DNA from 3 places in the Arthrobacter sp. GmRoot5-12 genome. Region 2 is predicted to be linked to each of the others. Evidence: predicted binding sites of a transcription regulator. Region 2 holds the regulator's gene; each other region holds the start of a gene.
What was found. The regulator Rex, encoded in region 2, represses fermentation and respiration genes when NADH is low (regulators of the CRP and FNR family bind a similar motif). The targets are predictions, from matches to a motif close to CTTGTGAANNNNTTCACAAG.
Positions count from the first base shown of each region.

Region 1: the regulator Rex is predicted to act here: its motif matches at 6,573-6,592, upstream of AC6JAM_RS17300 (glyceraldehyde-3-phosphate dehydrogenase).
Region 3: the regulator Rex is predicted to act here: its motif matches at 6,202-6,221, upstream of araB (ribulokinase).

Region 1 covers NZ_AP046056.1:3,735,713-3,745,824, forward strand. The annotation lists gene gnd (NADP-dependent phosphogluconate dehydrogenase) at 1-644, shown strand, start outside; gene epsC (serine O-acetyltransferase EpsC) at 724-1,308, opposite strand; gene cysK (cysteine synthase A) at 1,348-2,283, opposite strand; gene msrA (peptide-methionine (S)-S-oxide reductase MsrA) at 2,348-2,872, opposite strand; gene AC6JAM_RS17275 (Nif3-like dinuclear metal center hexameric protein) at 2,972-3,895, shown strand; gene AC6JAM_RS17280 (zinc ribbon domain-containing protein) at 4,005-4,742, shown strand; gene AC6JAM_RS17285 (YaaA family protein) at 4,752-5,516, opposite strand; RNA gene rnpB (RNase P RNA component class A) at 5,573-5,960, shown strand; gene AC6JAM_RS17295 (TspO/MBR family protein) at 6,005-6,538, shown strand; gene AC6JAM_RS17300 (glyceraldehyde-3-phosphate dehydrogenase) at 6,808-8,286, shown strand; gene AC6JAM_RS17305 (hypothetical protein) at 8,361-8,570, shown strand; gene AC6JAM_RS17310 (HNH endonuclease family protein) at 8,698-9,495, shown strand; gene def (peptide deformylase) at 9,533-10,105, opposite strand.
Region 2 covers NZ_AP046056.1:2,749,039-2,759,150, reverse strand. The annotation lists gene AC6JAM_RS12625 (Hsp70 family protein) at 1-542, opposite strand, end outside; gene ccsB (c-type cytochrome biogenesis protein CcsB) at 740-1,852, opposite strand; gene resB (cytochrome c biogenesis protein ResB) at 1,852-3,609, opposite strand; gene AC6JAM_RS12610 (cytochrome c biogenesis CcdA family protein) at 3,609-4,364, opposite strand; gene AC6JAM_RS12605 (TlpA family protein disulfide reductase) at 4,379-4,957, opposite strand; gene AC6JAM_RS12600 (histidine phosphatase family protein) at 4,993-5,673, opposite strand; gene AC6JAM_RS12595 (YceI family protein) at 5,889-6,437, shown strand; gene AC6JAM_RS12590 (hypothetical protein) at 6,646-7,446, shown strand; gene AC6JAM_RS12585 (redox-sensing transcriptional repressor Rex) at 7,560-8,264, opposite strand; gene AC6JAM_RS12580 (glutaredoxin family protein) at 8,358-8,612, opposite strand; gene AC6JAM_RS12575 (HAD family hydrolase) at 8,691-9,509, shown strand; gene AC6JAM_RS12570 (30S ribosomal protein bS22) at 9,589-9,687, opposite strand; gene AC6JAM_RS12565 (helix-turn-helix domain-containing protein) at 9,839-10,051, opposite strand.
Region 3 covers NZ_AP046056.1:1,077,205-1,087,316, forward strand. The annotation lists gene AC6JAM_RS04815 (AMIN-like domain-containing (lipo)protein) at 1-88, opposite strand, end outside; gene AC6JAM_RS04820 (DUF4193 domain-containing protein) at 248-550, opposite strand; gene AC6JAM_RS04825 (hypothetical protein) at 643-846, opposite strand; gene AC6JAM_RS04830 (LacI family DNA-binding transcriptional regulator) at 954-1,967, opposite strand; gene araA (L-arabinose isomerase) at 2,016-3,536, opposite strand; gene AC6JAM_RS04840 (L-ribulose-5-phosphate 4-epimerase) at 3,593-4,309, opposite strand; gene araB (ribulokinase) at 4,306-6,060, opposite strand; gene chvE (multiple monosaccharide ABC transporter substrate-binding protein) at 6,327-7,454, shown strand; gene mmsA (multiple monosaccharide ABC transporter ATP-binding protein) at 7,561-9,090, shown strand; gene mmsB (multiple monosaccharide ABC transporter permease) at 9,095-10,112, shown strand, end outside.

The DNA of each region.
Region 1 (10,112 bases), 990 kb from region 2:
GGACCGTCATTTCCGCCCTGGAACTCGGCTCGCCGGTGTCCGGCATCGCCGAATCCGTCTTCGCCCGCGCCCTCTCCTCCCAGGCCGGGCAGCGCAGGCTGGGCCAGGAACTGCTGGCAGGCAACGAGGCCGACGTCGAGATCCCGGAAAGCTTCGTTGAGGACGTCCGCCAGGCGCTCTACGCCTCCAAGCTGGTCTCCTACGCCCAGGGCCTGGACATGCTGACCTCGGCCGCCAAGGAATACGGCTGGGAACTGAAGCTGGACGAGATCGCCTCCCTGTGGCGCGCCGGCTGCATCATCCGCGCCGAGCTCCTCAAGGACATCACCAAGGCCTACGCCGCGGACCAGAAGCCGGCCAACCTGCTGTTCGCCCCGGCATTCACCAAGGCCATTGCAGACGCCCTGCCGGCGTGGCGCCGCGTTGTTGCCACCGCCGTCCAGCTCGGCATCCCGGTGCCGGTGTTCTCCTCATCGCTGGCGTACTACGACGGCCTGCGCCGCAAGCGCGTGGCCGCCGCCCTGATCCAGGGCCAGCGCGACCTCTTCGGTGCACACACCTACGGCCGCATCGACACCGAGGGAACCTTCCACACCCTCTGGGGCGAGGACAAGTCCGAAGTTGAAGCGGTGGACACCCACTAGCAGCTGCCGCCGCATGACAAAGGCGGGCAGTTTCCCGGTTCTCCGGGAAACTGCCCGCCTTTTGCTGTGCCTGGTACTTCTAGATCCGGTACTCGATGTCGTATTCGGCCGGATCGACGGCGGGCTTGGTTTCCCGCTGCGCGTCCCGGTGCCTCCATTTGGCCGGAACACCGGTAACGATCGATTCCGGCGGCGCATCCTTCACCACCACGGCGTTGGCGCCGACGGCACTGTCCCGGCCGATGGTGATGGGCCCCAGGATTTTGGCTCCGGCACCGATGGTGACCCGGTCACCGATGGTGGGGTGGCGTTTGATCCGGGCAAGTGAGCGCCCACCGAGCGTGACGCCGTGATAGATCATCACGTCCTCGCCGATCTCGGCTGTCTCGCCAATGACCACACCCATGCCATGGTCAATGAAGAAACGACGTCCGATCGTGGCACCCGGATGGATCTCAATACCGGTCCAGGACCGGCCCAGCTGGGACAGCAGGCGCGCCGGGAAGCGAAGCGACGGGTTCTGCCACATGCGGTGCGTCAGCCGGTGGATCCAGATGGCGTGCAGGCCGGAATAGGCGAAAAAGTTCTCAAAAGAACCTCGAGCCGCCGGGTCGTGGGACCGGGCGGCGTCGAGGTCTTCCTTCAGTCTTGCGAAAAAGCCCACAAAGTTCTTTCTACAGGAAACGGGCGGACGGCGGGCTGATCAGCCGCGGATGTCGTCATAGAGCACGGTGGAGATGTAACGCTCACCGAAGTCGCAAACGACCGCCACGATCAGCTTGCCGGCATTTTCCGGACGCTTGGCCAGTTCCAGCGCGGCCCAGACGATGGCGCCGGAGGAGATGCCGCCCAGGATGCCTTCCTTGATGCCCAGTTCGCGCGCAACGCGGACCGAGTCCTCCAGGTTCGCGTCAATAACCTCGTCGTAGACGTTGGTGTCCAGCAGCTCCGGGATGAAGTTGGCGCCCAGTCCCTGGATCTTGTGCGGGCCGGGGGCGCCGCCGTTCAGGATGGGGGAGTCCTTGGGTTCCACCGCCACGATCTGTACGCCGGGCTTGCGTTCCTTCAGGACCTGCCCGACGCCGGTGATGGTTCCACCGGTGCCAACGCCGGCCACGAAGATGTCCACGCCTCCGTCGGTGTCTTCCCATACTTCCTCGGCGGTGGTCCTGCGGTGGATCTCCGGGTTGGCTTCGTTGGCGAACTGCTGGGCCCAAATGGAGTTCTCGGTGTTGGCCACGATTTCCTGGGCCTTTTCCACGGCTCCGCGCATGCCCTCGGATCCCGGGGTCAGGACGATCTCGGCACCGAAGGCGCGCAGCATGACCCGGCGCTCGGTGGACATGGTCTCAGGCATGGTGAGGATGACCTTGTACCCGCGGGCGGCACCCACCATGGCGAGGGCGATGCCCGTGTTGCCGGAGGTGCCTTCGACGATGGTGCCGCCGGGCTTGAGGGCGCCCGATTTTTCCGCGGCGTCGATGATGGCAACGCCGATGCGGTCCTTGACGCTGTTGGCCGGGTTGTAGAACTCCAGCTTCACGGCAACGGTGGCGTCCAGCCCCTCGCTGAGCCGGTTCAGCCGGACCAGTGGGGTCCCGCCCACCAGTTGCGTCACATCGTCATAGATCCGTGCCATGTACATACGCCTATCTCTAAGGGGTGAATACTGAGGTCAGCCTAACGAGGCCGCGTAACGGAGGCTAAGCGTTAAGCCATGCAGAGTAATATTTCCGGGCCTTGGCCAGCTTGGGGTTGATGATCACCTGGCAATACCCCTGCTCCGGGTGTTTGGCGTAGTAATCCTGATGGAATTCCTCCGCCACGTGGAACCGCGGCAGGCGGCTGACCTCGGTGACAATGGGATGCGGCCACAGCGCCTGGTTGCGTTCGATGGCTTCCTCGAACAGGATCTTCTCCTCCGTGGTCTCGTAGAACATCGAGGAACGGTACTGGGTGCCCACGTCGTATCCCTGCCGGTTCAGCGTGGTGGGGTCATGAAGGGCGAAGAACATGTCAAGGACAACTTCCGCGGGGATAACCTCCTCGTCGAAGGTCACCGCCACCACCTCCGCGTGGCCAGTGGTTCCACTGCAGACCGAGTAGTAGTCCGGATGGGGATCGTGCCCGCCGGTGTAGCCGGACACCACCGAGGTGACACCCCGTGTCTTCTGGTAGACGGCGTCAAGGCACCAGAAGCAACCTCCGCCAAGAACAAAAGTTTTCATGACCTCTTCAATGGTTGACGGCCCGGGATCATTCCCTGCCGGCCCCGCGCCATGCCGCAAACTGCGGCGGCCGCAAGCCGATGGGGTAAAACTAAGACTATGGAACCTGTGGACACCGACGTTACCGGCCAGGCAGATCACGACGGCGAAGCCTCCTCCGACACGCCGGCTCCGGCCGGTTCCGCGGACGCTCCCACTTTGGCCGAACTGCTCCTGGCAGTTGAGGAACTGTGGCCGGAGTCCCTGGCGGAAAACTGGGACGAGGTAGGGCTCGTGGCAGGCCACCCGTCCGCCGCCGTCACCAAGGTGATGTTTGCGGTTGATCCCACGCTGGAGGTCATCGAGGAAGCCGTTGAGTGGGGAGCCGAACTGCTCATCACCCACCACCCCCTCCTGCTGAAGGGCGTCACGTCGGTCGCCGCCACGTCGGCGAAGGGCCGGGCAGTCCACCGGCTCATCGAGTCGGGAACGGCACTGCTGACCGTGCACACCAACGGCGACTCCGCCGTCGGAGGCGTTTCCGATGTCCTGGCCGACGCCCTGGGGCTCCAGGACGTCGCCCCGCTCACGGTGGCAGCCAACGGGCTCCCGGAGGAAGGCATTGGCCGCGTGGGCGACCTGGCGGATGCCATGAGCCTGGGCGACTTCGCGGCCCGGGTGTTTGGAATTCTTCCGTCAGTGGCCGGGGGAGTGCGGGTCTCCGGCGACAAGGACGGACTGGTGCGGCGCATCGCGGTGTGCGGCGGTGCCGGCGATTCGCTGTTCAATGAGGTGCGCGCCAGCAACGCCGACGTCTACGTCACCGCGGACCTTCGCCACCACCCGGCATCCGAGGCGCGCGAAGCCGCCCTCAACGGACGGCCGTACCTGGTGGACGTGTCGCACTTCGCCAGTGAATGGCTTTGGCTGCCTGCGGCCGCGGCCGCCCTGGGCAACGTCCTGGCTGACCAGGGACACGAGGTGGAGACCCAGGTCAGCACCACCAACAGCGACCCCTGGGACTTCATCCTCACGCCGGGCTAGGCAGCAGCCCGGGATGCGTCGAGGCAGGGAAACGGGGCCACGCGCTAGAGTCTAGGAAGCGCCGGTTCGGTGCCCGGCTACGGCCGGAAGGGATTTATCGGAGGTAACAGTGGCCAAGGCAGCACCGGCGGAACAGTTGAAGTTGCTTGAACTGCAGGGGCTGGACGCCCGGTTGAAGGGCCTCACCAACCGCCGGCGCACGCTGGAAAACGATCCCCGCATCAAGGACCTCGAAGCCGCGCTCTCTGTTGCCAACGGTGAATTGGGAGCAGCCAAGGTGGCCGTGCACGATGCCGAGGCCGCGCTTAAGCGGGCGGAAGCCGACGTCGAACAGGTTGCTTCACGGATCGAACGCGACGAGGCCAGGCTCAACAGCGGCACCGGCCTTTCCAAGGACCTGGTTGCACTGCAAAAAGACATCGCCTCGCTCAACAAGCGGCGCTCCGACCTTGAGGACGTGGAGCTGGAGGTCATGGAGCGGCTGGACAGCCTGCGGGAACGGCAGGCGGCGCAGCAGCAGATTGTCGACGACATCCAGGGCTCCTTTGCCACCATCAGGGCCGAGCTTGACGCGGCCCTCGCGGAGGTGGAAACGGAAGCGGCAGGCCTTCGCGCGCAGCGCGCCGCATTCGCTGCAGGCCTGGAGGCGGGCATGCTGGCGGTTTATGAAAAGACGCTTGCCAAGCGCGGAGTGGGCGCGGCCCGGCTGTTCCACGGCACCTCCGAAGCCTCCGGCATGAAGCTCAGCCCCGGCGACCTCGCGGAGATCAAGGCTTCGGCCGCGGACGACATCGTGTTCTGCCCGGACTCCGGCGCCATCCTGGTCCGCTCGGACGAGTGGTCCTGACCGGGCGGATCAGCCCGGCAGGATGATGTTCAGGGCGTGCGGCCTGCGGGCCGTGCCCGGCACCAGTTCTGCGTCCCACTTCTCGCGGGCAGCCTTCAAAAGGTCCGACGGCGCCGCCGGGGCTTTACCGCGGCGTACCAGCAGGTGCCGCGCCAGTTCCCCCCGGGTGTGCTTGGCGAAGTGGCTCACCACTTTGCGGACCCCACCTGTTTCGGTGAAGACGTTGACCGCCACGGTCTGCTCCGGCGGCGGTGCGCAGGCGGCTGCATAGGTGCTGGACCGGCAGTCCACCACCAGGTGCCCCCGGGCGGCGCTGCCCAGGGTTTCGCCAAGCTGCGTCTTCCAGAACGGGGCCAGCCTGCCGACGTCGGGCAGTGCCGTGCCCATGGAGAGCCGGTAGGCGGGGACGCTGTCGCCGAAGCGAAGGGCACCCCACAGGGCCGAGATCACCAGGACGGACGCGTCCGCCTTGCGCCGCTGGGCCGGTGTCAGGCTCCGATAGCCAAGGGCGTCGTACAGGACGCCGGAATAGATGCTGTGTGCGGGCGCTGCCGGCTCGGCGCCCAGGCGCGTATTGCGTTCCACGTCCTCACGCAGTGATGCGCCCACGCCCAGCAGGGCGAGGGCGTCCTGGTGGGCACTGACGGTTCCCAGCGCTTCGAGGACCTTGGCGCGGTAGGGGTTCAATTCCGGAAAGCCGAGCGTGGACCAGTCGACGGCGGGTCCCCGGAGCGCGGGTGTCTTGCCTTCGGAAGGGGGAAGCAGAATCAGCACCGTCCGATCCTACCGGCGCAAAAGCGGGTGGCGGCGCCGGTAGACTGGACGGCGGATGGGACAGCCAGGCGGCCGCGCGTCACGCAAGTGGCTCGAGGAACGTCCGGGCTCCGCAGGGCAGGGTGGTGGGTAACGCCCACTCGGGGTAACCCGCAGGCCAGTGCCACAGAAAACAGACCGCCTGCATTGCCGGCTTTGGCCGGGAAGGGCAGGTAAGGGTGAAACGGTGGTGTAAGAGACCACCAGCTTCCCGGGTGACCGGGAAGGCTAGGTAAACCCCACCCGGAGCAAGGCCAGACAGGACACGTTCGAGGGCTGCCCGCCCGAGTGTCCGGGTAGGCCGCTGGAGGGTGCCGGCAACGGTACTCGTAGATGGATGGCCGTCGCTCCCTTTCCGGTAACGGCAGGGGAGAACAGAACCCGGCGTACCGGCTGTCCCATCCACATTCCGCGTTTGACCTAGGGCGATGCGTTGGGGATGCTGGACCGTGCCCGTTATTCCTGATCCCCGTCCCGCCGCCCGGGCCGGCGTCCCCGGCATCCGTTCCCAGGTCATTGCGCTTGGCGGGTTCCTGGCGCTGTCCGCCGCGGCGTGGGTCATCGCTTCGGTTCCCATCATCCTGAATTCCAACGGGTGGTACGCCGGTTCGGTGAAGGCGCCGTGGATGCCGCCGCCGTGGATGTTCCGGAGCACCTGGATGGCGCTGTACACCGGCGTGGCGGCAGCCGCGTGGCTGGTCTGGCGCAAGGGCGGCCTGACCGGGAGCACCCGTGCAGGCTACATTGTCCAGCTGCTGCTCAACGCGGCGTGGCCGGCGGCCTTTTTTGCCCTGTACCCAATGCTCGGAGCTGCCGCCCTCTGGGCTGCGTTCGGGGTTATCTGCGCACTCGCCGGAACCTTGGTATTCCTGATCCTGCGCTTCGGGCCGGTGGACGCCGCCGCCGGCCTCCTGGTGCTGCCGTACTTTTCCTGGCTTGTCTTTTCCGCCAGCCTGAACCTCTACTCAGCCGTCCACAACTGAGTCCGGCAACACCACGGCTGCGGGGCATCCCGGCCATGTGAGTGATTTCACGCAGCGCAAGCGTGTTCCCGGCGGCGGGCCAAATTAGAATGGATCCCGGACGCAGGAGTTCTACCGCCGAAAGTTGCGTTCGCAACCGGCGGTTTTTCTTTGCACGCGATCCAGGCGCCTGGGGGCCATCCCTGCAGGCGCGGGTGCCCCTGGACATCATCAGGTGGCCTACATCTGTGTACGAGGACGTACACGGCTGAACCGAGGAAGGTATTTCTGTGAGCCAGACGTCTGATTCTTGTCTTGATACGTGGATGGGCCGGGAGGCCCTCGCCGAGGCCATGATCCCGGTGATCGGCAGGCTGTACCGCGAAAACAACGTGGTCACCAGCATCCACGGCCGGAGCCTGATCAACAAGTCCACCATGAACATCCTCAAGGCGCACCGCTTTGCACGCCGGATGAGCAAGGACGAACTGCTCCTCGAGGACACCGCGCCCCTGCTGAACACGCTGGCCGGACTGGAGCTGGGCGCTGCCGCGATCGACATCGCCCGCCTGAACCAGAAGTTCAAGGAAGAAGGCAACGGCGCCACCCTGGAGGAGTTCCTCCGCGCTGAGCTCGCCGAAATCGTTGGCAAGCGGGGCGGCGATGACCGCACCAGCACCGACGTCGTGCTCTACGGCTTTGGCCGCATCGGCCGGCTCCTGGCCCGCCTCCTCATCGAAAAGGCCGGTGGCGGCCACGGACTGCGCCTGCGCGCCATCGTGGTGCGCCGCGGCTCCGACAACGACCTCTCCAAGCGCGCCAGCCTGCTGCGCCGCGACTCCGTCCACGGGTCCTTCGAGGGCACCATCCGGATCGACGAGGACGCCAACACCATCACCGCCAACGGCGTGCAGATCCAGGTCATCTACTCCAACGACCCCGCCACCATCGATTACACCGCCTACGGCATCAAGGATGCCCTGGTGGTGGATAACACCGGCCGCTGGCGCGACGCCGAGGGACTTTCCCAGCACCTGCAGAGCAAGGGCGTGGCGCGGGTCCTCCTGACCGCACCGGGCAAGGGAGAGCTGAAGAACATCGTCCACGGCATCAACCACCGGGACATCACAGACTCGGACCGGATCGTCTCCGCGGCGTCCTGCACCACCAACGCCATCACCCCCGTGCTGAAGGCCATCAACGACAAGTTCGGCGTGGTGCACGGGCACGTGGAAACCGTCCACTCCTTCACCAACGACCAGAACCTGATCGACAACTTCCACAAGGGCGACCGCCGCGGCCGCTCTGCAGCCCTGAACATGGTCATCACCGAAACCGGCGCCGCCAAGGCAGTGGCCAAAGCCCTGCCCGAACTGCTCGGAAAGCTGACGGGCAGCTCCATCCGCGTCCCCACCCCGGACGTATCGCTGGCCATCCTGAACCTCAGCCTGGAAAACGGCACCACCAAGGACGAGGTCAACAACTACCTCCGTGAAATGTCGCTGCACTCGGACCTCCGCAAGCAGATCGACTACATCGACTCACCCGAGGTTGTCTCCACCGACTTTGTCGGCTCCCGCCGCGCCGGCATTGTTGATGGACTCGCTACGGTCTCCACGGACAAGAACCTGGTCCTCTACGTCTGGTACGACAACGAATTTGGCTACAGCTGCCAGGTGGTGCGCGTTATGGAGGAAATGGCCGGCGTGAACCCGCCGTCGTTCCCCGCCAAGGAAAGCGCCGCCGCCCTGGCCGCCATCGCGGTCTGACCCTGTCCGCCACGTCCAGCGAATTCCCGGCTGGTTCTCTGGAATCAGCCGGGAAAGGGGACCACACTGGTGGCATGGACAACGAATCGACTCTTCAGCACGACACCACCCTCGAACACGCCCTGGACGTGGCCAAGGCGAACCACAAGGAAGCCGTACGGCTGCTTGAACGCGCCCGCGCCGCACACGCGGCCGGGGATGTCAGCCAAGACCGCGTGCGCCAGCTCGAGGGACTGCTGGCCATTGCCGAGGAAGACCTTCGAAGGGTCACCAGGGAGCAGTAGCCCAAAGGCGGCCGCGCCGGCCGTGTGAGCCATCACTCGTCCTCAACAGTGTGGATATCACCGGCTTGGGGTGCCCTTTGTCCTAGGCTCTTGGGGTGCCTGACTTTCCCCTTCCGGCGTCGACGCCTTGACCGTCCACTGGGCTGCCTACCGCCGCGCACGCCGCCGTTCCCGGCAGGCCTGGGCGCTGCTGGCAACGGCCGCAGTATGCATTGTCGCTGCCCTGTCGTGGTTCTTCACCGCAGGACAGTTTGCAGCCGCAGGGCCGGCGCCGGAGGGCCCGACCGAGGCGCCGGTCTTCGATGCCGCGTGGATGAAACCGGTGCAGGAACCAAACCCTGTACCGGCGGGCAGTGCCCTCTCTGCACTCGACGGCCTCGCCGTGAAGGGCCGGGCACCGAACACCGGCTACAGCCGCGAGGCCTTCGGCCCGGCGTGGCTGGATGTCGACAGGAACGGCTGCGATACCCGCAATGACATCCTGCGACGGGACCTTGCCGGCGTGGTGTTCGCCGAAGGCTCCACCTGCAAGGTAACGGCCGGTCACTTCCGGGAACCCTATACAGGCCAGGACGTGGACTTCCAGCGCGGTTCAGACAGCAGCCGGGCTGTCCAGATCGACCATGTGGTGGCGCTCGGGGATGCCTGGCAGAAGGGGGCCCAGGGCCTGGCGCCCAAGGAACGCCAGAGCCTGGCCAACGACCCCCTGAACCTGATTGCCGCGGACGGCGCTGCCAACCAGCAGAAGAGCGCAGCGGACGCCGCCACGTGGCTGCCGAAGAACACCGCACTGCGCTGCCATTACGTGGCCCGCCAGATCTCTGTGAAGGCCGCCTACGGCCTGTGGGTGACGGCTGCCGAGAAGGACGGCATGAAGCGTGTCCTCGGCTCCTGCCCCCGGCAGGAAACCATCACTGCCCGCTGACGGGGACCTGCCCGGAAGGGATGAGTGGCCGAACTTGTCAGTGGCCGAACGGATCCGGGTCCACGCCGGGCATCCACGTCAACCCCGGCACGCCCCACCCGTTTTTCTTCGCCTGCTTCCTGGCTTTGCGGGAATAGCGGTCAATCAGCCGGTTGACATACAGCTTTCCGTCCAGGTGGTCGTATTCGTGCTGGATTACCCGGGCGAACCAGCCCGTTGCCTCAAACTTCACCGGGTTTCCAAAGCCGTCGAACCCCTCCACCCGGGCCCATTCGGCCCGCTTGAGCGGATACTGCTCACCGGGGAAGGAAAGGCAGCCCTCCTCCTCCTCGTCGGGGTCGGGCGCCGCGCCGGAGACCTTGGACAGTGTCAGCACGGGATTCACCAGTACACCGCTTGGGGGAGCGCCATCGTCGTTGGCGTACTTGTAAACGAAGATTCTCTTGCCCACGCCGATCTGCGGGGCGGCGAGGCCCACGCCATGCGCGGCTTCGTTGGTTTCGAACATGTCGGCAATGAGGGTGCGCAGTTCGTCGTCGAAAACCTCCACCTCGGCCGCGCGCCGGTGCAGGACAGGCTCGCCCCAGATGGTGATTGGCAGAACGGTCATATCAGTT
Region 2 (10,112 bases):
GTGCCGCCGCCGAGGTCGTACACGGCGATGGTGCTGCCTTCCTCCACGCGCACCTGGGAGGCGTAATGCAGGGCTGCGGCCTCGGGTTCGGGAAGGAGCGTGACGTTCTCCAGGCCATGCGCGGCGAGGGCGTCGCGGACGACGGAAAGCCGGTGGTTGCCCCAGGCTGCGGGGTGGGTCAGGAAAATGGCCGACGCCGGGCCCCCCTCACGCTCGTTGGCCCGGTCCGCCACCCAGCGGGCAACGGTGGCATAGACGTCCTCCGGCCGCAGGACCAGGGTGCCCAGGACGAAGGGTACGTCGTCGCCAATCCGGCGCTTGAATTCCCGGACCACGCGTTCCGGAGAGTCCAGTCCTCGGCGTTCTGCCGCCTCCCCCACCAGGACCGCGCCTTCCTCCGGGTAGTACACCACGGAGGGCACAGACGCTCCACGCGTGCCCAGGGGCAGGCATTCGGGCACGGCGTTGGGACCTTGGTTAAAGCGCACAACGGCAGCTGCCGTGTAACTGGTCCCGACGTCAACGGCGAGAGCGTAGCTCATTGGGGTACCTCGAAAGGCTGGTGGTCCACCTGCAAGCTTCATCACAGGGAACGTCACCAACGTAGCATTTCCGAAGGACCGGGGAACACCCCTGTTGCTACATCGAATGGTTATTTATCGGACCGTTGCCGTCTCTCGACTGCGCCCCCGGTTTTAGGACCCGGAAACCCCCGTTTTAGGGGCCGAAAGGCCCTTGTTTAAAGGCCGGAGTAGGAGTGGAGTCCGTTGAAGAACTGGTTGACGATGGTGAAGTTGAAGATCACGCAAAGGTAGCCCACGATCGACAGCCAGGCGGCCCGTGTTCCGGTCCAGCCGCGGGTGGCCCGGGCGTGCAGGTAGCCGGCGTAGACAACCCAGATCACGAAGGTCCAGACCTCCTTGGTGTCCCACCCCCAGAACCGGCCCCAGGCCTTTTCCGCCCAGATGGCACCGAACATGAGGGTGAAGGTCCAGCCGATGAAGGCGATGGCGTTGATGCGGTAGGACAGGTTTTCCAGGCTCAGCGCGGAGGGCACCAGGCGCATGAAGCCGAGCTTGTCGGCACCGCCGGCGGCCAGGGTCTTCTGCCGGTGGGTCTGCACCAGCTGCAGTGCGGACATCGCGAAGGTCAGGGTGAACAGCGCCGAGGAGAGCACGGCGATGGAAACGTGGATGACCAGCCAGTAGCTCTGCAGGGCGGGAACCAGGTGTCCCACGGGGGTCCAGAACGCCACCGAGGCAGCCACCAGCATGATGATCACCAGGCCCACCACGAAGGTGCCCAGGAAGCGGAGGTCGCGGCGAATCAGCGAGAGCAGGAACACGGCCGCCACCAGGAAGGCGCCGGTGGTGAGGAATTCGTACATGTTGCCCCACGGCACCCGGCCTGCGCCCAGGGCCCTGGTGACCACGCCGGCGCCGTGGATGACGACAGCAAGGGTGGTCACGGCCACCGCAACACGCGCCGGAACCCGGCGCTCGGCGGAGTACTTCATGTCGCCGTCGGCAGTCATGAAGCCTCCGGTTCCTGCACCGCTGGCTTTGGCGGCGGACGACGACGGGCGCTCGGCCCGTCCGGCCGGCCCGTCCAGTCGGGCCTCAACACCGCGGGATCCTTCGCGCGCCCCTGCTCCGGCAGCAACGCCGGCGGTTACGGGGACCTTGGCGGCAGCACCGGCCTGCGCGGCCTTGAGGTCCACAGCGCGCAGCGCCTTGCTGCTCTTGGCCAGGTCCCAGGCGAAGGCGATGAAGGCCACCGTGTAGGTACCCGCCGCCAGCAGCATGAAGAGTTCGCTGTACTGGCCCATGGTTTCATTGATTCCAAATGGCATTACTGGTCCTTTTCGGGCCCGGTGGGGCCTGCTGGGGTGGTGACGGAGCCTGCGGCATTAGCGGCGGAGCCTGCGACATTATCGCTCCGCCGGCTGGGAGTTTGCTGGGACTGGCCAGTGTCTTCGGTGTCTTCCGGCAACTGCCACTCGGCGGAGAACAGTTTCCGGAGCGCTGCCGCCTCCCCGGCGAGGCGGTGGTCCTCGCCGCGGGCCAGGAGTCCGTATTCCACCATGGTGCGGCCGTCCGCGGCGGTGCCCGTCCGCACCCAGACGCGCCGGCGGTTGACGTAGAGCGAGAGGATCAGGCCGGCCACGGCCAGCAAAGCGAAGACCAGGGCGTAGACCTGCCCGGGGTTGTGGTGGACGTCCACGCCGATGTACCGCTTCACGCCGTCGAAACTGATGGTGCCCTTGCCGTCCGGCAGTGTGAAGGTGGAGCCGGGTGCCAGCGTAATGCCGCCGGCCGCCAGGTTCCTGGCGTTGAGCGGCGTCAGGTTCTTGACATCCAGTTCGAAGACGTTCTGCGGGGCACCGGTGTTCAGGCCCAGGTCCCCGTAGTAGGAGTTCAGGGTCAGCTGGGGGTTGAACAGTTCGGGGTCGGCACTGAACGAAACGTTCTTGTCCGTCACGAACGCGGTGGGGAGGAAGAAGCCCACGAACCCCAGCTGGTCCGGCTGGGCGTCCGGAACCTTGATCACCACGGACGAGTAGTAGTTATCGCCCTGCAGCTTGGCCACCACCGGGCCCTGCATGGCCACGTTGCCGGCGCCGTCCCGTACGGTCACCACCGGTGCGTAGCCGTTGCCGGTGAGGTAGATGCTGGTGCCGCCCAGGGTCACGGGATCGTTGACCTTCAGGATTTCCTGCTTGGCTGGAGCGTCCGGGTTTTCCTTGGTGGTCACCGTGGCGGCGAAGTCGATGGGCTGGCCGAACTTGCCCTTGGATTCGCGGTCGAACGTGATGTTGAACTTGTCCAGCTGGAGCGAGTACGGCTGCAGCTGGCTGGACTGGAAGTTGGTGCCCGGGTTGAACTGGTCGTAGCCCACCAGGGTGTTCACGAACGTGTCGCCTTCCACCAGGATGCGCTGGCCGCTGTAGCCGAACAGGCCGCCTGCGGCCACGGCCACCAGCACGCCGATGAGCGAGGTGTGGAAGACGAGGTTGCCCACTTCCTTCAGGAAGCCGCGCTCGGCCCCCAGGGACGGGCGGTTGCCGTCGGCGTCCCTGACCTCCACCCGGTAGCCGCGCTTCCGCAGCAGTCCGGCCGCACTGTTGATGGCCTCCGACGCCGGGATGCCGGTGCGGGCGGGAATCACCAGGGTGCCGTATTCCGGCAGCCGGGACAGGCGCTGCGGCGTCCGTGGCGGCTGGGAGCGCATGGCCTTGTAGTGGGCGATGGCACGCGGCACCACGCAGCCGATCAGCGAGATGAACAGCAGGAGGTAGATCGCCGAGAACCAGGCCGAGGAGTAGACGTCATAGAGCTGCAGGGAGTCCAGCAGCTTGCCGTAGTCCGGATGGTCCTTGATGTACTGGGTCACCACGGCCGGGTTGGCGGGCCGCTGCGGGAACAGGGATCCGGGGACGGCGGCGACGGCGAGGAGCAGCAGCAGGAACAGCGCGGTGCGCATGCTGGTCAGCTGGGTCCAGGCCCACCGCAGCATGCCCTTGGGGCCCAGGGCCGGAAGGGCGGCCTGGGCTTTTGCCTCCGCTACGGGGGCGGATTGCTTCTTCTTTACGTTCACACGCTCGCTCATCAGATCGGCAACTTCACGTCGGTTTGGAACCAGTACTGCAGCCCGGTCACCCAGGCTCCCCATACGCCGGTGGCCATCAGCAGGCCCAGCACCACCAGGATTCCGCCGCCGGTCCGCTGGATGGCAACGCGGTGCTTGCGGAAGAACGCCATGACGCCCATTCCGCGGCGCAGGGCCAGCGCGATCAGCAGGAACGGAATGCCCAGTCCCAGGCTGTAGACGAATGCCAGGAAGGCGCCCTTGGCGGCCGAGGAGCCGCCGGAAAGGCTGAGGAGCTGCACGGCCGAGTAGGTGGGGCCGATGCACGGCGCCCAGCCCAGGCCGAAGGTCAGGCCCAGCAGCGGTGCTCCCCAGAGCCCGGCGGGCGGCTTGGCGTGGATCTTGGCGTCCCGCTGGAGCCAACTGAAGCCGCCCATGAAGACAATGCCCATGATGATCACCAGGACCCCCAGGAGCTGGGTGATCCAGGCATTCTGGCTGCCGGTAATAAGGGTGCCCAACTGGCCGAATGCGCCGCCCAGCAGGACGAAGATCACCGAGAAGCCCAGGACGAAGAGCCCGATCCCGGCCAGCATCCGGCCGCGCTTCTGCTTTTGCAGGTCCACGCCGCTCAGGCCCGTGACGTAACCCAGGTAGCCGGGAACCAGGGGAAGGACGCAGGGGGAAAGGAAGGAGACCAGTCCGGCAAGCAGTGCCACCGGAATGGCTAGCAGGATGGAGCCGCTGAGGATGGCTTCGGCGAAGGGGCTGTTCACGGTCCCGGCCCGCCCTACTCGGCCACGGCGGCGGTGATGAGGGCTTTCAGGGTGCCCTTCTCGATCTCGCCGAGGACGCGCGAGGCCACCCGCCCCTGCTTGTCCAGGACCAGGGTGGTGGGCACGGCGCCGGGCGGTACCAGGCCGGACACGGACAGCAGGACGCTTCCGTCCTTGTCGTCAAAGCTCGGGTAGGTCAGGTTGAAGGTCTTTTCAAACGCCTCCGCCGTGGGTTTCTCGTCCCGGAGGTTGACGCCGAAGAACTGCACGCCCTGGTCCTTGAACTCCTGGTGCAGCGCTTCCAGGAGGGGAGCTTCCACGCGGCACGGCGCGCAGGCGGCGAACCAGAAATTCAGGACGCTCACCTTGCCCTTGAAGTCGGCCGGGGTTACCGCAGTGCCGTTGAAAAGCGCACCCTGGATTTGCACGGCTTCCTTGCGGTCCCCGGCAGCGAACTCTGTCACGGAGCCGTCGCCGGCCACATAGTTCTTGTTGTCCCCCGCCTTGGCCTGCTTGGCCAGCGCATCCTCCTGGGCACAGCCGGAGAGGCCCAGGGTCAGCGCGGTCAGGGCCATGCCGCCGGCGGCGAGCATGCTGCGGCGGGACGGGAGGTTGTTGTTGCTCACTTCTAGGCTCCAGGGGTGCTGGCGGCACCGGGAAGAAGGGACGCCGCGGGTTCGCTGTACTCGACCCGCAAAAGCGAGCCGTCGTCGTCGAACACCAGGGACGTGACGGACGTCAGGGTGCACTCGCGCTTGCGTGGGTCGTGCCACAGGGGCCGGCCTTCGGCGCTGAGCCGGGCAGCCCAGATCGGCAGTTGGTGGCTCACCAGGATCGCCTCGGGGCCGTGGGCACCGAAGTCGCCGGCAGCAAGCTCGATGGCCCGCAGCCGGGCGTCCTGCGCCGCGGCCGCCACCCTCGCGGCCTGCTCCTTGTACGGTTCGCCCCAGGAGGGGCGCAGCGGGTTGACCAGGTGCGGCCAGTGCCTGGGCCGGCGGAGTTCGGCCTTGGTGACCTTCATGCCCTCAAAGTAGTTTTCCGCTTCGATGATCCGCTCGTCGGTGTGGATCTGCAGCTGCAGGGCCTCCGACGTCGGCCGTGCCGTCTCCTGCGCGCGGTCCAGTGGGGAGGCGGCCAGGTAGGTGATGCGGGCGCCGCGTTCGGCGCGCTGCCGGAAGTATTCGGCGAGCGTCCGGGCCATCTCCTGCCCCAGTTCGGAGAGGTGGAATTCGGGAAGCCGCCCATAGAGAACGCCCTCGGGGTTATGGACCTCGCCGTGGCGGAGCAGATGGACAGTGGCTTGGGGCATGTTTACCAGTTTCTCAAAGATGGCGTGCGATCCGAAATCTCGGGCCGCTCCTTCTACAAAGAGTAGAACTTAAGTTTTTGAAGAAATGTTCCGTGGACGGGAACAAAACATGCAAATGCATGTTTATACTGGATGCAGCAAGTTAGTTGAGGCTTCAACAGATGAAGGTTCAACGGCAGGACCTCAGTACATACACCTTTACAAGGAGCAACATCATGGCACTTCCCGCAGACGTCACCACCGGCACCTGGACCCTGGACAACTCCCACAGCGAGATCGGCTTCACTGTCCGGCACGCCGGCATCAGCAAGGTCCGCGGCCAGTTCAAAGAGGCCGCCGCCACGCTGGACCTGGGCCAGGATGTGGCTGAGTCCAGGATCAACGCCACCATCCAGACCGCCAGCTTCGACTCCGGCGACGCCAACCGCGACGGCCACGTCAAGGGCGAGGACTTCTTCGATGTGGAGAAGTTCCCCGAGATCTCCTTCGTATCCAACGGCCTGGTGGCCAAGGGCAACAGCTACGAGCTCACCGGCGACCTGACCATCAAGGGTGTCACCCGCCCGGTGACTCTGGAAACCGAATTCAACGGTGTTGCCGTTGATCCGTTCGGCAACACCCGCGCCGGCGTCTCCGCCGAGACCACCATCAGCCGCAAGGACTTCGGCCTCACCTGGAACGCCGTCCTGGAAGCCGGCGGCGTGCTGGTCAGCGACAAGGTTGCCATCAACCTTGAACTCGCCTTCATCGCCCCCGCAGCGTAGTTCCGCCCGCCAGGGCACAACCTCGGCACCAGGCCTGCCCGGCCTGGCGCCGGGGTTCCCTGTTTAACGGCAACCACCTGCGCCAATACCCGCTGAATCACCCACAACGCCGCCCGCCGGGGGTACGGTGGACTTAAGCCATGCTGGGGGAAGGCAGAGGACTGATTCCCGGCAGCCTACCCGGATCCCGACCTGCAGAAGGAACGCCATGAGTACTCCTCCCGTCCCGCCCCCGTCGCCCCAAGACCCCAGCAACGACCAGCCGGGGCATGAACAGGCCGGCAGCCCCCAGTCCGGAGACCAGCAGCAGCCCCGCTACGGGCAGAATGCGCCGCAGTATGGCCAGAACGCCCCGCAATATGGGCAGAACGCGCCCCAGTACGGCCAGAACCAGCCGCCGGCAGCGCCGCAGTACGGCCAAAACCAGCCGCAGTATGGCGCCCAGTTCGGGCAGAATGCACCCCAGTACGGCCAGCCGCCCTACGGGCAGTCCCCCTACGGCCAGTACCCGTCGGAGCAGCCGCAGCCGGCCGGAGGCAACGGCGTCCCGCAGCTTGTGAACATCTCGTTCTGGCTGTTGATCGCGTCGGCAGTGATCTTCGTGATCTCCCTGCTGACCGGGCTGACGCAGCTGGATGATCCGGTGTTCCGGCGGACATTCGAGGACCAGATGGCGGCCGGAGGCGCCAGTGGAGTCACTTATGACGACATTAAGGGGGTCATCGCCGGCACCCTGGTGGTGTTCGCGATCATTGGCGTGGCCCTCTACCTGCTGGTGGCCTTCTTCGTCCGAAAGGGCAAGAACTGGGCCCGCATCCTGGGAACGGTCTTCGCTGCACTGTCCGTCTTCGGACTCTTTGGTCCCCCCAGCTTTGCCACCATCGGAACGCTCCTGGGAATTGCGGCCATCGTGCTGCTCTACCTTCCCGCAGCCGCCCCGTACTTCCGGAAGCAGCAGCCTTTCGCCAACCCCTATTCGGGCGGCTTCGGCAACCCGTACGGGCGGTAGCCACTCCGCCCGCTGACACTGCACGCGGCCCGGGATGCATCATTCGCATCCCGGGCCACCTGCTTTAACGGGTCCGCCAAAACTTGGGCCGGGGGAAAACTTCCAGGGAAACCCTAGGCCGTCTGCCCGGGCGTCTGGGCCCGCTGGGCGTGGTAGGCCAGGATTTGGAGTTCAGTGGCCATGTCCACCTTGCGAAGATTGACCCCTTCGGGAACCTGCAGCATCACGGGTGCAAAGCTCAGCACGCTGCGCACGCCTGCCGCCACCACACGGTCGCAAACGCCCTGGGCGACGGCCGCGGGAAGGGCCAGGACCACCATGTTGGCCCCGGTGCGGTGCAGGACGGTCTCCAGGTCTGCCACGTCGCTGACGCGCAGCCATCCCACCTCGTTGCCCACCACCATCTGGTCGGCGTCGAAGATGGCCACCACATCGAACCCGCGCGACTCAAAGCCGCCGTAGCGTGCCAACGCCTTGCCCAAGTTGCCGGCGCCCACAATGGCCACTTTCCAGTCGTGGGTCAGTCCGAGCGCGGCGGCGATGTGGCGGCTGAGGTACTGCACCTCATAACCGACGCCCCTGGTGCCATAGGACCCCACATGGGACAGGTCCTTGCGGAGGGTTGAAGAACTGACGCCGGAGGCTTCTGCCAGGGATTCGGAGGAAACGCGCTCCACGCCCTCGGACAGCAATGTGTTCAGGGCACGGAGGTAGATGGTGAGCCGGGCCACGGCGGCAGGAGGTATCTGCTTGGTCAGTGCGCCCGTGGCATCCGGAAGGTCCGGGACAGACTGGGGCGAAGAACCCAGGGATGTCACCCGCACCTCCCTTGCGTCGCGTTGTGAGTCCACTCTAGGTCCCTGCCGCTCATGCCTTCAAAACCAGGACCATCAGAAACTGCCGCCACTGCCCTACCGGCCCATGGCGCGCTGCAGCACGCGTGCCAGCCGGACCTCGTCGATCTTCCAGAAGTCGCGCTGCACGCCGTCCACCAGGACCACCGGGATCTCTTCGGCGTAGCGCTCCCGCAGTTCAGGCTGGTTGTCCACCAGCTCTTCGCTCCAGGTAAGGCCCAATGAGGCAGTGACCCGGCCGACGGCGTCGCGCGCCTCCTCACAAAGGTGGCAGTCAGCTTTGGTGACCAGGACGACGCGGGGTGTAGCCATGGCTTAACGGTATCGCCGTTCCCGGCGTGAGGCTGACGCCGACGGCGGCGGGCCAGTGGATTGACTAGACTCAACTCCATGCCCCAGGAGAAATACGTCGCCGTAGTCACACGGCCGGTTGCTGCGCCGCAGCCCGGCGAGGCGGCGTTCTTCGATGTGGACAACACCCTGATGCGGGGTGCCAGCCTGTTCCATGTGGCCCGCAAGATGCACCAGCGGGGAGCCTTCACCCTGAGGCAGGCGGCGGGTATGGCCTGGAAGCAGTTCAAGTTTGTGGCCCGCGGCGAGAACATGGACGATGTCCATGCCGTCCGGGACTCGGCCCTGACCCTGGCCGTGGGCATCAGTGTGGATGACATCAAGGCGCTGGGCGAAGAAGTCTATGACGAGATGATCGCGTCCCGGATCTGGCCCGGCACCAAAGCGCTGGCGCAACAGCACCTGAGGGTGGGCCGCCGCGTCTGGCTGGTGACAGCCACCCCCATCGAAGTGGCCACCGTAATCTCCACCCGGCTGGGACTGACCGGAGCCCTGGGGACCGTGGGGGAGGTCTCGGACGGCCTGTACACCGGGCGGCTGGTGGGAGACATCCTGCACGGCTCGGCCAAGGCCGTGGCCGTGCAGGCCATCGCCGATGATGAGGGCCTGGACCTCAAGCGCTGCTGGGCCTACAGCGACTCCTACAACGACGTCCCGCTGCTGTCGCTGGTGGGCCATCCGGTGGCCATCAATCCGGACGCCAGGCTGCGCCGCCACGCCCGCGACCGCAACTGGCCGGTTTACGATTTCCGCGCAGGCCGCCGTGCCGCGACATTGGGACTCAAGGCGGCCACCTTCGGCGGGGCTATCTACGGCCTCTGGAAGGGCTTCGCCCGCATCCGCGGCCCGCGGGCATAATTCTTACCTCTTGCAGGCATAAACGAAATGCCCGCCGCCTTGGAAGGCGACGGGCATTTCCACGCTGCTTGAAGTATCGCTACTTCTTGTTGCGGCGCTGGTGACGGGTCTTGCGAAGCAGCTTGCGGTGCTTCTTCTTGGCCATACGCTTGCGACGCTTCTTAATAACTGAACCCACGAAAGTTCCTTACAAACTAGATGCAGTACCTGTCTGATGGAGAATGTCCGTGGACAAAGCTACGAACTGAACAACTGACAGATTCTTACAATGACGTAAAACGTTCCTTAACAGGGTACCGCTTATCGGGAGCCGCTCAGGACAGGCAGCCTCAGGCGGTTTCGGTGTGGCCTTCCACGACAGCACCCCTGAGGTACTGTTCGACGGCGTTTTCGGGGACCCGGTAGGAGCGGCCGAAGCGCACCGCCGGCATTTCGCCGGAGTGGACCAGCCGGTAAACAGTCATTTTGGAGACCCGCATGACCTCGGCTACTTCAGCCACGGTCAGGAACTTCGCGTTGGAGAAGTTCTGTTCTGCCGACATTTCCCTATTTTCCTTTGCTGACGGATGGACAACAGTGACCCCAGGTACGTGCCAATGCGGT
Region 3 (10,112 bases), 1.7 Mb from region 2:
AGGGCGCCGCCGAGGCGGGCGCCTGGACCACGATTCCCAGCCCGGAAGCCAACAGGATTGCCGCGAGCCAGGTGAGGAACTTCTTCATAGCAGTGCCATCCACGACTAAAGACCATTGGATGCTTCCAGCGTAGGAGTGTCCGGACCGGGAAACGAGGGGGCATTTTGATAACGACGGCGTCCGGGGACAAAGCAGCGCCGGCCACCTCGGGGAGGTGGCCGGCGCCGGCAAAAATCAGGAAGACACTCAGCCTTCGCAGTCGCGGCAGTACTTCAGGCCGTCCTTTTCACGGGCAACCTGGGAGCGGTGCCGGACCAGGAAGCACGACGAGCAGGTGAACTCATCGGACTGCTCGGGAACCACAATGACGGTCAGTTCCTCATTGGACAGATCGGCGCCGGGCAGGTCGATGCCTTCAGCGGTGTCGTTCTCGTCGACATCGATAACCGCGGTCTGCGCGTTGCCGCCCCGTGACGCCTGGAGGGCCTCGAGAGAGTCGGCCGGCGACTCTTCTTCCTGCTTGCGTGGAGCATCGTAATCGGTAGCCATAGCGTGTTCACTTTCGTTGCTGCGCAGCGCCATTTCAGGCACCTCAGTGCAGCAGTTTAGGGCATTATCGCGCTACCGGCGCAATAGTGTGGCTAAGCAGACATTCTGCCGCTTCCGCCCGCTGTTCCTGCATGCCCGGACCGGGCCTGGTCGGCACCGAGGGACACTCCGCTCAAGGCCGGAAGCCAGCCCCACCGGGTGGCGTCGGCCATGGCGCCGGCGGCACTGGACTCAGATTCGTAGGTGAAGGTGTCCAGCAGCCAGTCGCGGAGCCGGATGAGCAAGGTAGCCGTCATGCACTGAAAACTACGCAGCGATTGTTGTGGCCAAGTTTCGCGCCGGTCTCCCCCGGATTAAATCAGCTGCCGGCAGGATCTCCGGCCGGATTCGGCAGGCGGGTTCTTCAGGCGGGCGGTGCCGTGCTGCTGCGCAGGACGAGTTCCGGCTCCACGACAAGTGTCCGGGGTCCTTCCGCGCCGCTGAACGCCGTCAACATCATCTGCATGCACCGCCGGCCCAGTTCCTCGAAGTCCTGCCGGACCACCGTCAGCGGCGGACTGAAATAGCCGGCCTCGGGCTGGTCGTCGAAGCCCACCACGGACACGTCCTGCGGCACTTTGATGCCGGCCTCGGTCAGGGCGCGCAGGACTCCCAGGGCCATCTGGTCGTTGCCCACGAAAAGGGCGGTGGCCCGGCGGGTGGCCGCGATCCGCCGGCCGATGGCGTAGCCGCTGCCGGCGCTCCAGTCACCTTCGATGATCAGGTCCGCCTCGAGTCCTGCGGAGGCAAGGGTGGACCGCCAGCCGTCGGCACGCGCCACGGCATCGATCCAGTCCTGCGGGCCCGCGACGTGCCCGATCCTGACGTGCCCCTGCCCAATGAGGTGCCGCACGGCGAGTTCGGCCCCGCGGCGCTGGTCCACCCTGACGCCGCCAACAGTGTCATTCCCCTCGGGTCCAACGGCCACCACCGGGACCCCGATGGGAAGTTCCGCCAGGGCGGCCAGCGTCTCAAGGTGCGGAACGATCACCACGATGCCGTCCACCGACTGGTCCAGGAAGTGCCTGACGGCGTCCAGGATCGCGTCCCGGCTGACCTCCCGCAACGCGGCGACGCTGACGAAATATCCGGCGTCCCTCGCAGCGCGTTCCACGCCCAGCAATGTATTGGCAGGACCGTACTGGGAGAGCTCGCTGCCCAGGACCCCTATGGTCTGCGAGCGCCGGGTGACCAGGCTCCGGGCTGCGGTGTTGCGGCGGTAGCCGAGCCGGGCTATCACCGCTTCCACTTTTTCCCGCGTCCCCGGGCTCACGTTGGGGTGGTTGTTGACCACCCGTGACACGGTCTGGTGTGAGACCCCGGCCAGCTCCGCCACGTCCTCAAGCCTCGGCAGCCGGCGTGGTTTGCCGTGCGTCACGGGTTTGTTGTCCGTGGCGGGCGCCGGGAGCTCAGCCGTGCCATTGGATCAGATCCCGCCTGCCAGCTTGTAGTAGGCGGCGTTCCAGTTCAGGTCCTTCTTGAACTGCCGGATGGTGGTGTCGTCGTCAATGGTCAGCAGTTCGGTTTTGGCGATCTCGGCGAAGTCCTCGAACACGTCCATGCCCACCTGGGTGGAGAGCACGGTGTGGTGGGCTGCGCCGGCCGTGAGCCAGGCTGCTGCGGAGGTTGCGAAGTCCGGCTTGGGCTCCCACAGGGCGCGGGCCACGGGCAGGTTTGGCAGCGGCTGGTCCAGGGGAACGACGTCGACGGCGTTGGCTACCAGGCGGAAACGGTCCCGCATGTCGGACAGGGCGACGACGACGCCCGGGGAGGCATCGGCGTCGAACACCAGGCGGACCGGGTCCTCCTTGCCGCCGATGCCCAGCGGGTGGATTTCCAGGCGCGGCTTCGACGCCGTGAGGGAGGGGCAAACTTCCAGCATGTGGGCGCCCAGGATCTTCTCGGACCCGGGCTCCAGGTGGTACGTGTAGTCCTCCATCAGGGAGGCACCGCCGGGCAGGCCGGCACCCATCACCTTCGCGGCGCGCACCAGGATGGCGGTCTTCCAGTCGCCTTCGGCGCCAAAGCCGAAGCCGGCGGCCATGAGCCGCTGGACCGCAAGGCCGGGAAGCTGCCGCAGGGCGCCCAGGTCCTCGAAGGAGGTGGTGAACGCGGCGGAGCCGTTGCCCTCCAGGAAGCTGCGCAGGCCCAGCTCGATCCGGGCGCCGTACCGCAGCGATTCATGCCTGGCCGCGCCTGCGCGGAGCTCCGGCACCACGTCGTAAAGGTCCGCATATTCCGCCACCAGCGCGTCGACGTCGGCCTCCGCCGCGCCGTGCACGGCGTCCGCGAGCTCGTTGACGGACCAGGTGTTCACGGCGACGCCGAAGCGCAGCTCCGCCTCGGTCTTGTCGCCTTCGGTGACGGCGACGTTGCGCATGTTGTCCCCGAAGCGTGTCAGCTTAAGGGTGCGGACGGCGGCCCAGCCGGCGGCGGCGCGCTGCCAGGAGCCCACCTGGCGTGCCACCTCGGGGTTGGAGACATGCCCGACGACGGTCTTCCGGGCGATGCCCAGGCGGGACTGGATGTACCCGAACTCGCGGTCGCCGTGCGCGGCCTGGTTCAGGTTCATGAAGTCGAAGTCGATGTCCGCCCACGGCAGGTCCCGGTTGGCCTGGGTGTGCAGGTGCAGCAGGGGCTTACGCAGCAGGTCCAGGCCCTGGATCCACATCTTGGCCGGGCTGAACGTGTGCATCCAGGCGGTCACACCGATCACCGAATCATCGGCGTTCGCCTCCAGGGCGGTGCGCCGGATGGCATCCGAATCGGTGAGGACCGGCTTCCAGACGATCTTGACCGGGACGGCGGAATTGGCGTTGAGCTGGTTGGCGATCTCCTGCGACTGGGCGGCCACCTGCTTGAGGACCTCCTCCCCGTACAGGTGCTGGCTGCCGGTGAGGAACCAGACCTCGTAGCCGTCGAGGGAGGTGCTTGCTGCGGTGCTCATGGATTCTCCTGGGAAGTTGTGTAATGACGGCGCCGTGGATTACTGGCCTGTGTTGTTTATTGGCCGTAGACGTTCTGGTAGCGGGCATAGAGGGAGTCGATGGAGCCCTGGTCGATGGGCAGCGGTTCGCCCAGCTGGCGGGAGATGTGGACGGTGCGGGCCACTTCCTCGCACATCACGGCGGCCTTCACCGCGGAGCGGGCGTCCTTGCCGATGGTGAAGGGGCCGTGGTTCTGCATCAGGACCGCCGGTGAATTGGAGTTCTTCAGCGTCTCCACGATCCCGTGGCCGATCGAGTCGTCCCCGATCAGCGCGAATGGGCCCACCGGGATGGAGCCGCCGAACTCATCGCCCATCATGGTCAGCACGCACGGAATGGCCTCCCCCCGGGCAGCCCAGGCAGTGGCGTAGGTGGAGTGGGTGTGCACCACGCCCCCCACCTCCGGCATGTGCCGGTACACGTAGGCGTGCGCTGCGGTGTCCGACGACGGCGACAGCGGCGGGTTGCCCCAGTCCACGGTCCCGCCGCCACCGACGTTGGTGCCCCTGACGGGCATGCCGTGCAGGTCCGTCACGATCATCTGCTCCGGGGTCAGGTCCTGGTAGGCGACCCCGGAGGGCTTGATAACCATGAGGTCGGTGCCCGGCACCCGGGCGGAAACGTTGCCTGCGGTCCACACCACCAGTTCGTAGCGCGTCAACTCAGCGTGCAGGGCGCACACGTCCTCCCGGATCCGGGCGATGGTTTCCAGGATCCCGGTGTCGGTGCTCATGCGGAGACCCCCACGGCAGGTTCGGCGGCGGAGCCGGGCAGGCTGGCCCGAGCGGCTTTGCGCTGGATGGCCTTGAGCCGGTGCATCACGTCATTGCCGCCGCGGCCAAAGTAGTCGTGCAGTGCCTTGTATTCCTGGAACAGTTCCTCGTACGCGGCAACGTTTTCCGGGATCGGCGTGTAGACCTCGCCGGGTTCGGCGCCCATGGCGGCGGCGGCTTCCCGGATGTCCGCGTATTCACCCGCGGCCACGGCGGCGTGGATGGCCGATCCCAGGGCCGGGCCCTGCTCCGAGCCGATAGTGGACAGCTGCAGGCCGGTGGCGTCCGCGTAGATCTGCATCAGCAGCCTGTTCTTGAGCAGGCCACCGGCCACGATGAATTCCCTGACCGGAACCCCGGCGTCGCGGAACGCGTCCACGATGGTGCGGGTTCCGAAGGCCGTGGCTTCCAGCAGGGCACGGTAGGTGTCCTCGGGCCGGGTGGCAAGGGTCTGGCCCACCACGATGCCGGACAGCTCGTGGTCCACCAGCACCGAGCGGTTGCCCGAGTGCCAGTCGAGCGCGATCAGGCCGTGCTCCCCGATGGCCTGCCGCGACGCCAGTCCGGTGAGGTACTCGTGGATTCCCAGCCCCGCGTCCCCGGCAGCCTCATGGTATTCGGGCGGGACGCCGTACCTGGTGAACCAGCCGAAGATGTCCCCCACACCGGACTGACCGGCCTCGTAACCCCACAGGCCGGGCACGATGCCGCCGTCCACTGCCCCGCACATTCCCGGCACTTCACGCAGTTCGCTGCCGTTCATCACATGGCAGGTGGAGGTGCCCATGATAGCCACCAGCTGGCCGGATTCCACGGCCTTGGCAGCAGGGGCAGTGACGTGGGCGTCAACGTTTCCCACGGCCACGGCGATGCCCTCCGGCAGCCCGGTCCAGGCTGCAGCCTCCGCCGTCAGGGTCCCTGCGGCGTCCCCCAGCCGCCCGATCGTGTGCTCCAGCTTGGAACTGACAAAGTCCTTGAAGTCCGGATTCAGGGCGGCCAGGAAATCCTCCGAGGGGTACCGCCCGTCCTGGTAGATGCCCTTGTAGCCGGCGGTGCAGGCGTTGCGGACGTAGCGGCCGCACAGCTGCCAGACGATCCAGTCGGCCGCCTCCACCCAGTGGTCCATTTCGGCGTAGGCCTCCGGGTCCTCTTCCAGCAGCTGCAGGCCTTTGGCGAATTCCCACTCGGACGAGATCAGGCCGCCGTACCGCGGAAGCCAGTCTTCGCCGCGTTCGGCCGCCAGCCGGTTGATCCGGTCGGCCTGCCCCTGGGCGGCGTGGTGGCGCCAGAGCTTCACGTAGGCATGCGGGCGGTTGGCATAGCCCGGCAATTCGTTCAGCGGCGTGCCATCGGCCTTCACGGGCACCATGGTGCAGGCGGTGAAGTCGGTGGCAATGCCGACGACGGCGGCCGGGTCGATCCCCGCGTCAGCCACCGCGGCAGGAACGGCGGTGCGCAGGACGTCCCGGTAGTCGTTGGGCACCTGAAGCGCCCATTCGCCGGGAAGCCGCGTGCCGTCGTCGCCCGCCACGTCACCGGGCAGGGAGCCGGTCACCACCGCATGGGGATATTCATGGACGGCGCTCCCAAGCTCCTTGCCGTCGCGGACCCGCACCACCACGGCGCGGCCGGACAGGGTCCCGAAGTCCACGCCGACCACGCAGTGGTCGTGGCGGGGGTCGGAGCTGGAAGTAAATAGCGCATCTGGCATGGGGTTGCCTCCATCCGGGAGGCAAGCGGCCTCATTACCGGTTTTGTAGGGTCAGGGTCGAGCTAAGTGCTGCAGCAAGTGTGAACGCTAACAAAGAAGAAGTCAACGCCATCGAAAGATTTCGGAGTTTCCGGGAGAAGGCTCTTGTTAGCGTTCACAAATCAGTCTATATTGAACCGACACATCAACCATGTGGCCAGGACCGGGAGCACCGTTGCTTCCCGGCCCAACAACACTTCGCGGCAATGCTGCCGCGGAAGGAGATTATGGTGAGAATCAAAAAACTCATGGGCGCGGTGGCCCTTGTCCTCGCCCTGACCGTGGGAGCCACCGGTTGCGGCTCCCGTGGCGGAACCAGCGAATCCAGCGGCGCAGCGAAGCCCAGCGACTCGCTGGTTGGCATCTCGATGCCAACCCAGACATCTGAACGGTGGATCGCCGACGGCGCCAATGTTGAGAAGTCCCTGAAAGACCTCGGCTACAAGACGGACCTCCAGTTCGCCAACGACGACATCCCCACGCAGGTCTCGCAGATCGAAAACATGCTGACCAAGGGCGCCAAGGCCCTGATCATCGCTGCCATCGACGGCACCACCCTGACCGACGTCCTGGCCAAGGCCAAGGAGCAGAACGTCAAGGTCATCGCCTACGACCGCCTTATCAACGGCACTCCGAACGTGGACTACTACACCACGTTCGACAACTACACCGTGGGCGTCCAGCAGGCCACCTCGCTGCTGACCGGCCTGGGGCTGGTCGACGCGAGCGGCAAGAAGGTGGACGGCAAGGGCCCCTTCAACATCGAACTTTTCGCCGGAAGCCCGGACGACAACAACGCCAACTTCTTCTGGACCGGCGCCATGGACACCCTCAAGCCCTACATGGATGCCGGCACCCTGAAGGTCCCCAGCGGCCAGACCAAGTTTGAGCAGGCCGCCATCCTTCGCTGGCAGGCACCCGTGGCGCAGAAGCGCATGGAGGACATCATCACCTCCGCCTACAGCTCGGGCACCAAGCTGAACGGCGTCCTTTCCCCGTACGACGGCCTGTCCATCGGCATCATCTCCGCCCTCACCAGCACCGGCGGCTACGCCAAGGGAAGCCTTCCGGTGGTCACCGGCCAGGACGCCGAAAAGGGCTCCGTGAAGTCCATCGTCGCGGGCGAGCAGTACTCCACCATCTTTAAGGACACCCGCCAGCTCGGCGCACAGGCCGTCAAGATGGTCGACGCCGTCCTCAAGGGCCAGGAACCTGAAACCAACGACACCAAGACCTACAACAACAAGGTCAAGGTTGTTCCGGCCTTCCTGCTGAAGTCCGTGATCATCACCAAGGACAACTACAAGAAGGAACTGATCGACTCGGGTTACTACACCGACGCCGACGTCAAGTAGTCAGCGTCCGGGGGCTGTGGCCGGACCTCCATCCGGCCGCAGCCCCGCCCGCAACCTCCTGCAGCAGCAGGACGGCCAAGCTTCGACCAGTCAGTGGGAATTGACGATGAACACACCCATTCTTCAAATGCGAGGAATCACCAAGACCTTCCCCGGCGTGAAAGCGCTGCAGGACGTCACCCTCGATGTGAACCGTGGAGAGGTCCACGCCATCTGCGGCGAAAACGGCGCCGGCAAATCAACGCTCATGAAAGTGTTGTCCGGCGTCTATCCACACAACAGCTTCGAAGGGGAAATCCTCTTCGAAAACGAACCCTGCAACTTCTCCAGCATCTCGGACAGCGAGAAGCGGGGCATCGTGATCATCCACCAGGAACTGGCGCTGAGCCCGTACCTCTCCATCGCTGAGAACATCTACCTTGGCAATGAACAGGCCACCAACGGATGGGTGGACTGGCGCAAGACCAACCTGGAGGCAGCAAAGCTGCTGGCCCGCGTGGGCCTCGACGAAAACCCCGTCACCCCCGTCCAGCACATCAGCGTGGGCAAGCAGCAACTCGTGGAGATCGCCAAGGCGCTGTCCAAGGAAGTGAAGCTGCTCATCCTGGACGAGCCCACGGCCGCCCTCAACGACGAGGATTCCGGCCACCTGCTGGACCTGATCCTCCATCTGAAGGGCCAGGGGGTCACCAGCATCATCATCAGCCACAAACTCAATGAAATCCGCAAGGTGGCCGACGCCGTCACCATCATCCGGGACGGCAAAACCATTGAGACCCTCCGGCTCGATGAAGGCCAGATCACCCAGGAACGCATCATCCGCGGCATGGTGGGCCGCGACCTGGAGAGCCTGTACCCGGACCGCGAGCCGAACATCGGTGAGGAAGTCCTCCGGATCGAGGACTGGTCCGTCCGGCATCCCCAGGACCACAGCCGCATGGTGGTCCGCAACGCCAACCTGCATGTCAGGAAGGGCGAGGTGGTGGGACTTGCCGGGCTGATGGGCGCCGGGCGCACCGAACTCGCCATGAGCGTCTTCGGCCGAACCTACGGCACCGCAATGTCCGGCAAGGTCTATAAGTACGGCGAGGAAATCAACACCTCCACCGTCTCCGACGCCATCCGCCACGGCATCGCCTACGCCACCGAGGACCGCAAGCACTACGGCCTGAACCTCATCGAGGACATCAAGCGCAACATCTCCCTTGCAGCGCTGCGCAAGCTCGCCAAACGCGGCTTCGTGGACAAGAACCAGGAGACCGTGGTGGCCAACGGCTACCGGAAGAGCATGAACATCAAAGCGCCCTCGGTGGCCGCCATCACCGGCAAGCTCTCCGGCGGCAACCAGCAGAAGGTGGTGCTCAGCAAATGGATGTTCTCCGACCCGGACGTGCTCATCCTCGATGAACCCACCCGCGGGATCGACGTCGGGGCAAAATTCGAGATCTACACGATCATCGCCAAACTGGCGGCCGAAGGAAAAGCCGTGATCGTCATTTCCTCGGAACTTCCCGAACTCCTGGGCATCTGCGACCGCATCTACACCCTCGCCGCCGGCCACATCACCGGCGAAGTCCCCATCGCCGAGGCCACCCAGGAGACCCTGATGCACTACATGACCAAAGAGAAGGAATAGCGAAATGTCCGCCTTACGAGAATCGCTCGGATTCCTCACCAGCCGCCTCCGCCAGGTTGGCATCTTCGTTGCCCTGATCCTGATCGTCCTGCTGTTCCAGGGGCTGACCGGCGGGATCCTGCTGGAACCGCAGAACGTCACCAACCTGGTGGTCCAGAACAGCTACATCCTCATCCTGGCCATCGGCATGGTGATGGTGATCATCGCCGGGCACATTGATCTTTCCGTCGGATCCGTTGCCGGGTTCATCGGCGCGGTGGCCGGCGTCATGATCGTGCACTGGGGCTGGCCGTGGTGGGCCGCAATCCCTGCCTGCCTGGTGGTGGGTGCCCTTGTGGGCGCCTGGCAGGGCTACTGGATCGCCTATGTGGGGATCCCGGCCTTCATCGTCACGCTGGCGGGCATGCTGATCTTCCGCGGACTCACGCTCATCACCCTCAAGAACCAGCAGATCACCCCCTTCCCCGCCGAACTGCGGGCCCTGGGCGGCGGTTTCCTTCCGGACATCTCCGGCGGCACCTCCGTCCTGGAATGGCTCACCGTCATCCTGGGTGTCGGCGCTACGGTGGCACTGCTGATCCAGGCCCTCAAGGAGCGCAGGATCCGCAGGAAGTTCGATCTCGAAAGCGAACCCCTGGTCTGGTTCGTCATCAAAACCGCCTTCACGGCGCTGCTCATGCTCATCATCACCTTCCTGCTGGCCTCCTACCGCGGCACGCCGATCGTCCTGGTGGTCCTGGCGGTCCTGGTGATCGCCTACACCGCCCTGATGAGCAACAGCGTCTTCGGGCGGCACACGTACGCCATCGGCGGCAACCTCCACGCCGCTGAACTGTCAGGCATCAAGACCAAGGCCGTCACGTTCCGGCTCTTCGTGAACATGGGCGTGCTCGCCGCACTGGCAGGCCTGGTCTTCACCGCGCGGCTCAACTCGGCGCAGCCCGCCGGTGGAACAGGCTTCGAACTGGACTCCATCGCCGCGGCCTTCATCGGCGGCGCCGCCGTTACCGGTGGCATCGGAA